Catalinimonas alkaloidigena: one gene and its partner. Each later gene encodes a partner of the first gene's protein in a complex. Links are inferred from orthologs where the notes say so. Each region holds a gene or a part of one and is shown on either strand. Other genes may lie near its edges.

Evidence for each region.
Region 2: the proteins of scpA (region 1) and meaB are in contact, whole or in part, in a crystal structure (PDB 8DPB), measured with the Methylorubrum extorquens proteins. The link is inferred for Catalinimonas alkaloidigena from one-to-one orthologs. Residues at the interface, in SOR27001.1 of Methylorubrum extorquens: Glu577, Glu578, Asn579, Asp580, Gly581, Arg582, Arg583, Arg585, His596, Ala604, Ser605, Ala608, Asp609, Gly611, Phe612, Asp613, Val614, Asp615, Ile616, Gly617, Pro618, Leu619, Glu625, Arg628, Gln629, Val631, Glu632, Asn633, Asp634, Glu661; in SOR26638.1 of Methylorubrum extorquens: Arg20, Ala21, Ala24, Arg25, Thr28, Ser32, Arg33, Arg34, His37, Thr98, Gly99, Gly100, Ser101, Ile102, Leu103, Lys106, Thr107, Ala110, Ala113, Ile114, Asp115, Arg116, Ala118, Phe119, Ile120, Arg121, Pro122, Pro124.

The regions. Positions count from the first base shown.
Region 1 is NZ_JAQFIL010000001.1:3,394,134-3,398,930, forward strand. What follows is about bases 653-3,617. They hold scpA (methylmalonyl-CoA mutase), read right to left. Parts: upstream 3,222-3,617; coding sequence 1,083-3,221; downstream 653-1,082. Other genes in these bases: OKW21_RS13835 (aconitate hydratase), read left to right, coding at 653-973; OKW21_RS13845 (methylmalonyl-CoA mutase family protein), read right to left, coding at 3,223-3,617. Outside these bases: more of OKW21_RS13835, read left to right, coding at 1-652; more of OKW21_RS13845, read right to left, coding at 3,618-4,797. UniProt on the Escherichia coli protein: Catalyzes the interconversion of succinyl-CoA and methylmalonyl-CoA. Could be part of a pathway that converts succinate to propionate.
Region 2 is NZ_JAQFIL010000001.1:571,292-576,091, reverse strand. What follows is about bases 648-3,615. They hold meaB (methylmalonyl Co-A mutase-associated GTPase MeaB), read left to right. Parts: upstream 648-1,619; coding sequence 1,620-2,612; downstream 2,613-3,615. Other genes in these bases: OKW21_RS02375 (FAD-dependent oxidoreductase), read right to left, coding at 2,609-3,615; OKW21_RS02385 (hypothetical protein), read right to left, coding at 648-1,152. In the rest of the region: more of OKW21_RS02385, read right to left, coding at 244-647; more of OKW21_RS02375, read right to left, coding at 3,616-4,198; OKW21_RS02370 (hypothetical protein), read right to left, coding at 4,287-4,800. UniProt on the Escherichia coli protein: Binds and hydrolyzes GTP. Likely functions as a G-protein chaperone that assists AdoCbl cofactor delivery to the methylmalonyl-CoA mutase (MCM) ScpA and reactivation of the enzyme during catalysis.

The DNA of each region.
Region 1 (4,797 bases):
AGATGATCCTGACAAGAAAAACACCATTGTTACCTCTTTTAACAGAAACTTCGCCAAGCGTAATGATGGTAACCCGAATACCCATTCATTTGTAGCTTCTCCTGAGTTGACAACGGCTTTAGCCCTTGCGGGTAGTTTGTCTTTCAATCCTTTAAAAGACACGCTTAAAAATGAAGCCGGTGAAGATGTTATGCTGGATGAACCTAAAGGGATTGAATTGCCTACCAAGGGATTTGCGGTTGAGGATGCCGGTTATCAGGAGCCTGCTAAAGATGGTAGCGGTTTGGAGGTTGTCGTAAAACCTGACTCAGACCGTCTTCAAATACTGACTCCTTTTGAGCCCTGGGAAGGTAATAACATTACGGGAATGAAGCTCCTGCTGAAAGCTTTTGGTAAATGTACTACCGACCATATTTCAATGGCAGGCCCGTGGTTGCGATATCGTGGTCATCTGGATAACATTTCCAATAACTGCTTTATTGGTGCGATCAATGCATATAACAAAGAAGCCAATAAAGTAAAAAGTCAAATCACGGGTGAATATGATGAGGTACCAGCTACTGCCAGAGGGTACAAGGCCAAAGGTATACCAACCATAGTTGTAGGTGACGATAATTACGGAGAAGGTTCTTCACGTGAGCATGCAGCGATGGAACCTCGTCACCTGGGTGTAAAAGTGGTACTGGTAAAATCATTTGCCCGTATCCATGAGACCAACCTTAAGAAACAGGGCATGCTGGCTCTGACTTTTGATAATCCGGCCGATTATGATAAGATACAGGAAGATGATACTATTGAGACTGTTGATCTTGATCAGTTCGCTCCTGACAAACAGGTAACCCTTAAGCTGATACATTCGGATGGTTCTGAAGACCTGATCAAAACGAACCACACTTACAATGAAAATCAGATAGAGTGGTTCAAATCCGGCTCCGCCCTGAACCTGATCAGAAAGCTGGAAGGTAAATCCTAAATAGCAAACTGTATGATATGAAACTCCACTCAGCAATGGGTGGAGTTTTTTTTGCTTCAACATGGTATTCGGGGCATATTCTGCACAATTAATGCTACAACGCCCAATCTTAAGACTTGTTCAAAGCCCTCAAAATTTCCTGAGCTGCTTTGGCGATCACAGTGCCCGGACCAAATATTTTCAACACGCCTGCATCATACAAAAATTCATAGTCGTTGGGTGGGATCACACCTCCGGCAATGATTTCAATATCCTCTCTACCAATCTTTTTTAACTCTTCTATCAGCTCTGGAATTAAAGTTTTGTGCCCACCTGCTAAGCTGGAAATACCGATCAAATGCACATCATTTTCAGCCGCTTGCCTGGCTACTTCCTCCGGAGTCTGAAATAATGGGCCTATATCTACATCAAAACCTAGGTCTGCAAAACTTGTAGCGATTACTTTAGCCCCCCTGTCATGTCCATCCTGTCCCATTTTTGCGACCATAATTCTGGGGCGACGCCCTTCTTCTTTAGCAAAGGCATCGGATAGTTTTCTAGCTTCTGAGAAATCCTGATTATTTGACACAGCTTTAGCGTATACTCCTGAAATGGTATTAATTGTTGCCTGGTAACGGCCAAAAGCCTTTTCCATGGCATCTGAAATCTCTCCTAAGGTAGCTCTTTTTCTGGCTGCTTCCACAGCCAGCGAAAGCAGATTACCTTCTTTGGTTTCTGCACATTTAGTTAAATCAGCAAGAGCCTGTTCAACATCCTTAGTATTCCTCCTGGTTCTGACTTCTTTCAAGCTCGCCACTTGTGCGGCTTTCACCCGGGTATTGTCTACCTCTCTCAGTTCAAAAGATTGATCTTCACCATGAGCATTTTCTATCCTGAAAAGATTCACACCTACAATGGATTCCTGTCCAGAATCAATATAAGCTTGTTTGCGTGCAGCCGCTTCCTCTATGCGCATCTTAGGCACGCCCTGCTCAATAGCCCTGGCCATTCCCCCCAACTCTTCCACTTCATGAATCAAGGTAAGTGCCCTTCGGCACAACGCATCAGTGAGATATTCTACATAGTAAGAACCTCCCCAGGGGTCTACGATATGGGTAATATCAATTTCTTCCTGTAAGAACAATTGCGTATTACGGGCAATGCGAGCAGAAAACTCTGTCGGTAAGGCGATGGCTTCGTCCAGTGAATTGGTATGTAAAGATTGGGTCCCCCCAAAAACTGCAGCCATCGCTTCTATGCAAGTTCTTGTTACATTGTTAAAAGGATCTTGCTCGGTAAGGCTATAGCCCGAAGTCTGACTATGGGCACGCAGAGCAAGAGATTTTGGGTTTTTAGGGTTAAATCCCTGCATGAGTTTAGCCCAAAGCAAGCGCCCGGCACGTAGCTTGGCGATTTCCATAAAATGATGCATACCAATACCCCAGAAGAAAGATAAACGGGGTGCAAATTCATCAACTTTCAAACCTGCATTCAGACCAGCTCTTACATATTCCAGGCCATCGGCCAGGGTATATGCGAGTTCGAGGTCGGCGGGAGCCCCGGCTTCATGCATATGATAACCGCTGATACTTATAGAATTGAATCGAGGCATATTCTGAGCAGTATAACTAAATAAATCAGCAATGATATGTAAGGAAGGCGCAGGTGGATAGATGTACGTATTACGCACCATAAATTCCTTCAGTATATCATTCTGGATTGTACCACTCAGCTGTTCTGTCTTTACCCCCTCTTCTTCGGCAGCTACAATAAAAAAAGCCATGACAGGAATTACTGCGCCATTCATCGTCATGGATACAGACATTTTATCTAAAGGAATCTGATCAAAGAGAACCTTCATATCTTCTACTGTATCAATAGCTACACCTGCCTTTCCTACATCACCCGCTACTCTGGGATGATCAGAATCGTACCCTCTATGCGTAGCCAGGTCAAAAGCTACGGATAAGCCTTTTTGTCCCGCAGCCAGGTTTTTACGATAAAACATATTGGATTCTTCAGCAGTAGAAAAACCCGCGTACTGCCTTATTGTCCAGGGACGAGAAGCATACATACTGGCATAAGGTCCACGTAGATAAGGTGGTAATCCTGCGACGAACTCCGTATGCTCTGCTTTTTTGATATCTCCCTTATTGTGTAATGAGAATATATCTATCTTCTCAGGTGAACTCCACCTTTTTTCACGTCTACTGAAATCAGGAGATGAAGTCTGCTTTGAAAACTTATGTTTGAAAAAATCTGGTTTCATTCTATAAAAATTTAATGCGCTTTAAAAAATTTTCTGCAAGCTCAGGCACATGTATTCCTTTATAAATGAACCCAAAAACTCCATACTCCTGGCGCCTTTTGGCTATCATCTCCGGTAAGCCTGCCAACAAGAAAGGCAGAGAATAATGCTTTGTGATCTGGAACAATTTTTCTGCAGTAAGAGAAGCATACGTAGTATCATCACTCACCAAAACTATCGCATCAAATTTTTTCAGCATATTTAGAGGATGCTCCATACTAAGCAATGTGCCCGAAAGTTCCTCAGAATTTATTCCTATTGCATGTAAAAAATCCTGAACAAAAGAACCTCTTACATTAATGGTAGCAGCGTTTGCCTTTTCATCTATGGACAATACACCAACCTTAGGTCTGGATTTGCCCTCAGCTACCTTCTTATCTACCTGAAATCTGATATTTTCAATGACAGCCGGTAAATTTATGTTTTCAATTACCTGATCAGTATTCATTGTCTGAGGGGGAAACTGGGCAGTTGATTTGCTACCCTTCATACTGAGATCAGCATAACGGTTAGAGCCTACGAAAATTTTTCTTTGTTCACTGACTTCCTGTCTTAGTTTAGCGGCATTTTTCCCGATATCATTTTGAAATTTACCTTTTTCAAAAGCGGCCATAAACCCACCTTCCTGTTCAATTTCCAAAAAATACTGCCAGGCTTTCTCAGCGATCTGTCTACTCAACTCATCCAACGCATAAGAACCATCTACGGGGTTTTGAACGAGCTCCATATGAGCTTCATGCTTTAGGATATGTGAGACATTTCTGGCTATACGCCGGGAGAAAGAATCTTCGGAAGAATTTTGCAGATCGTGTGGCTTGATAGCAACCTGATTACATCCTCCTAAAACAGCGGCCATGGCTTCAGATGTATTCCTCAGCATATTCGCGTAAATATCATAAGAAGATTTATTATAAGTTGATGAGAGGGCACGTAATGAAATCTTTTCCTGTAAGTCAAGCCCATAACATTTGGCCAGCTGATGCAAAAGATAACGAGTAGCTCTGTACCTGGCTATATCTACCAGATATGCTGAGCGAGTACCTAATGTCACTTCAAGATTACTAAAAAGTTGTTGCGCAGAATGCCCCTGGTCGGTGAGCTGATCAATATACTCGGCTACCAAATTGCATGTCAGAGCAACCTCTTGTATCACCGTTGCTCCGCAGTTTGAAAAGTGCCATGCATTAACACCTAATTTTTTTACCCCCGGTAAATTTCGCTTCAACAAGGCAGATAACTGCTCAATTCCTCGCTCCGTTTTCACCTTTTGAGTATAGTAGTTTTCTATTGCGTTCAGATATATGCTTCCTCGCATATTCTCAGGAAAGTACAATTTTTCTAATGCGCTATTTGATAAAAATCCCCAACAAATAGTTACACCATCAAGGAGAATATTTTCCAATAAAATGGAAGAATTTAAGTCTGATGACCAAGAGCTACAATCAAAATAAATAGACTCAGCACCTTGCTCAAGCATTTGCAATGCGAACTGATTAGCTTGTAGTATAGTCAACTGATCGTTCAGGAAAATGACTTC
Region 2 (4,800 bases), 2.8 Mb from region 1 along the record:
CCTGCGAATCTGTCCTTAAAAAGTCTTAGCAATTTATAACAACTGACAGAGAAAAACTTCAACTGCCTCCTTAATAGGCACAATTCATTCAAATAGTTTAGCCTTATTGAAGCTATTTCTGCCGGATCAATTTTATAAATACAGCGATGATACAGAGGAGGGCAACCAAAATAAAAGGAAATAAAAAAAACCGCTTAAGATAAGCGGTTAATGGCGTCTACGGTTTGATGGGTTGATGGTCAGCTAATTGGCCAAACCATTCCTGAATATAAACTGATTATAAGCTACACGAAAAGCTTCTACTTCGGGCGCTAGAGAAATAGCATACTCATAATTAGTCAAGGCATCAGCCAATAAATTATTTTGCTCGTAAAATGATGCTAAAATCAGTTTATCAAGAGCTGATTGCTCATCAGTAATTTCAAGTTTGAGTTCTTTTAGCTCCTGAGCGATAGGTGCAGCTTCTTCAGGGGTAAGATGTTTCATACCATAATCATTAGACTGCTGATCTTTGAACTCAGTACTGTTCACAGAGACTATGATCATTCGTTCCTTAGCAATTTTTTCGTCTTTAAAGTTAAGCACAGTTTTAGTATCCTGCACCTCTTCAACTGCAATTACCTCATTGAACATGTTCTTTAGCTTTACCTCATACTTTTCATCAATAGTTGACATGTTTTTCCATCGGAGAATCACTTCATCGTTAAAAACGTCTACCGAGTTAGGAAGGAAAATTTTAACACGGTTTTGATCTATGCCCCTCTCGGCAGAGGCAGTGACAGTTTTATTGCTGGCATTCTTAAGACTTTTAACGTATAAATTAGCATACTTGCTGGCTACATTTCGCTTTTGGTTGCCTACTTTGCTGCTTAGATGATCTATTTCATAGGTACCTTCTTTTCTTAAAGAAAGGGTAGCTCCATTCTGATGAGCTAGTCCTAAGTAAGTGTTACGTTCTACTCTGACTATATCATTGGCCATCAAAGATTGCCCTAATTCCACAGCTTGCCAATGATCGCCCTTCATATATAGCGCTTCACCATCTATTGCCAAAACCTGAAAGACATAATCCTGGGCACAAAGAAGCGTGTTCGCTGATAAAATCAGGCCCAGTATTAAAGAGACGTTCAGAAATAATTTTTTGATCTTCATAATTTTTCCTTCCGTAAGTATAAGCTATGTATGATATTCTGCTAAAATACTATGCTAAATTCGTTCATTACAAAAAAGCATACAACTGGTTAAGTGGTAAAAAATTACAATCGTGACTTCAGATCAAGAAAATTTTAACATCACTCACCTGATGGTATTTATCAAATATACACAAAAATAAATATTTATAATTATAATTTAAAATATACCCTACTGAAAGCAGCTATTTGCTTGAAAAATCTTTAAATAACACAAAAAATCACCCTACTTTTTAGCACAAAAACAATAGTTGGTCTTTAATATCCAATCATTACTTTTAGCCCTCCTAATAAAAACTCTCTTACTTCTACTAAGTTTAAAAATTGGACTCCTATTGTAAACAATTTATCAGAATGTAGCTTATTCGGTGATAAATTTTAGTTTTATTGATAAATATTGACTTTTTATTACGTAATAATGCTTGCACCATGGTCAGAAAAAGGCTCTCATCTCAGGAGTATATTAAAGGAGTTAAGGAGGGGAAACGCTTTGTTCTCAGCCAGGCAATTACCCTGACTGAGAGCACATTACCGACTGACCAACAGCTTGCTGAGGAAATTCTTGAGGCACTACTTCCCTTTAGCGGAAAGTCAGTACGGGTAGGAATTACGGGCGTCCCCGGTGTAGGAAAAAGTACTTTTATCAATGCTATCGGCCCATATCTGATCAGTGAAGGACATAAGCTAGCCGTGTTGTCCATAGATCCAAGCAGTGAGAAAAGCAGGGGAAGCATATTAGGTGACAAAACACGCATGCCTGTGCTGGCACAATCTGCAAATGCGTATATCCGTCCTTCGGCTACGGGCAATACCCTGGGGGGAGTAGCTCAAAAAACACGTGAAAGCATGCTGCTCTGTGAGGCAGCAGGATATGATGTCATCTTTGTGGAGACTGTCGGTGTAGGGCAGTCAGAAACACTGGTACACCAGATGGTAGACTGTTTTATGTTACTCATGCTGGCAGGTGCGGGAGATGAACTGCAAGGCATTAAAAGAGGCATCATGGAAATGACTGATTTACTCGTGATCAATAAAGCGGATGGGCCGTACGCTGCTCCTGCACAGCAAGCCAGGAAAGAATATCAGAATGCCTTGCACCTTTTCCCTGAACCTGAAAGCCAGGTTTTACCTAAGATACTCACTTGCTCAGCCCTGGAAAATAAGGGCATACCTGAGGTATGGAAAGCCATACAGGCATATACAAAAGTGACCCAGGCTAATGGCTATTTTCTGCAAAGGAGGCAAAAGCAAAGACTTCAGTGGCTGCACGAGACGCTAGGCCACCAATTGAAACAACTTTTTTACCAACATCCCGCAATACAGAAAGAGCTAGCAGCTTTTGAGGAAGCGGTTATTAAAGGCACAACCACACCTGGCAAAACAGCACACCTGCTGATGCAAAAATTTACTTCTGCAGTCTAAGACAACTGTTTTTGAGCATTAAAGTATTGCTTTAGTTTAAATTCAGAGCTTTTGATTTCAGAAGGCGAAGGCATTTTTTTCAGCCTCAGTAATTCTTCAACCATCAACATATCCCCATCCCGGTTGAGCCCTAAGACAGCTTTTACATCTCCTTCTTTCACATAGTAAGCCAGAAACTCCTGCTCCTCTACCTTTCCATCAAAAATAATATCATCATAGGCCTTGACATGCCCTACGTAGCGGAGCTTTATACTGTGCTGGGCAGTCCAGAAGAAGGGTACACTATCATAAGTTTTACTCTGACCACTCATATTCGCGCCCGCGATACGACCCTGCTGGCCAGCTACCCGCCAGTGCTCGATACGAACCTGCCGACCGTGATAAGTAAATTCCGCAATATCCCCAGCGGCATAGACATCCTGGCCGGCACTAAAATGTTTGTCTACAACTACTCCCCCATCATCGGCCAGTGTAAGAGCTTTAACATATGATGTGGCCGGTTTTACCCCTACGCCAATAAGCACCAGCTCAGTTTCTAGTTCGTCGCCCTTATCCAGTACGGCCGATTGGACATGTTGATTGCCTTTCAACTGTTCTACTTTTCGGCCCATAAAGAAGTTAATCCCCTCCTTTGCATGTATCTCCTGTATCATTTTACCTACTTTGTCTCCCCAAAGCGAAGCAAAAGGGTACTCTTCCGGGGCTACCACCGTAACTTCACACCCCAGTTTATTCAGGCTCCAGGCACTTTCCATTCCGATGAAAGAAGAGCCTACAATAAGTACTTTTTTCACTTGTTTGGCAGCTTCCATGATCGCTTTGCTATCAGCCATTGAACGAAGCGTAAACACATTCTGTAAATTTGTTCCCGGCATGTCAGGCTTTATCGCTTTACCCCCCGTACAGAGTAGCACTTTGTCGTATTTTATTGTTTGTCCATCAGTAAGGCTAACTTGCTTTTGGGAGACATCCAGCTCACTAACCTCAACTTTATGCATGACTTCAATATCATGATCTTCATAAAATTCGGCCGGACGTAAAGGCATCCACTCATCAGGGGCTTCACCCTGCAAGTACTCCTTACTGCAGTTCGGCCGGTCATAGGGTTTTTCCAACTCTGGAGTAAGCATTAGTATTCTTCCCCGAAAACCGTTACTACGCATGGCTTCAGCCGCGTATTGGGCGGCAGTACCTGCTCCCACTATCAGATTCAGTTGTGAATCTTTTTTATCTCTGCTTTGCATATCAGGCATACGCTGAGACGGCGCATCGTCGGGAACTTTTACGATAATATCCTCTCCTTCAACCTTCACTTCAAAGCTAGGAAGACTATCACAACCAGGCGGCTCGAGGTGATCACCGTTTGTAACATCAAAACAGGCATGGTGCCAGGGACATATTATGCGCTTGCCATGGAGTAAACCATCTTTCAATGGTGCGCCATAATGTGTACAATGGGCGGCCGTCGCAAAAAAATCATCCTGATAACGGGCAAGCAGGACTTCGGTTTCTCCTACTTTTACCTGTTTCATTTCGCCGGGAGCCAATTCATCTTTGCGGGCCACTTTTGCTTGCTGATAGGTCATGGGATAAAATTTAGCAGTTGAAAAAACGTAATATTTCAACCAGCAAGCGCTAAGAGTGTTTATCCTGCCGTCAAGAAAAAAATTCTAATTAACGAGAGAAAGAAAGAATAGAGAATTCGTTTTCAAAGTTTCTATACACATGAAACTGATCGTCGTTATCATAAAACAAGATTCCCACCGGATATCTGCTTTCAATAGGGCGATCCTTGATGAGCGTGCCCTGCCGGTTGAAAAGGTAGGTGAATTCCTGCACTTCGTCCGTCACTGCGTAAATTTCGTTTCCGGCCCCAAAGTCATAATACTGTACTTCCAGCATATCTGAAGTCATAGCCGCCGGACTCATGTAATTTTTTTCAAACATGAGCTTACCCTCATAATTCAGCACGCCAAACAAACGCTCATCCTGTCGGGCAATGATAAATGTCTTCCCTAATGCATCTATGCTTAGCTGAAAGCGCGTCTGTGTGGATGGGCGATAAAGCTGCTCTCTTTTGGTGATATTTCCCTGAAGGTTAAATGAAATGATTTCACCATGCAGACTCACCGTGGTAAGAACTGTATTTGTCGGATTACTGCCTAAGTCTGTATAGGCTACACTCTGG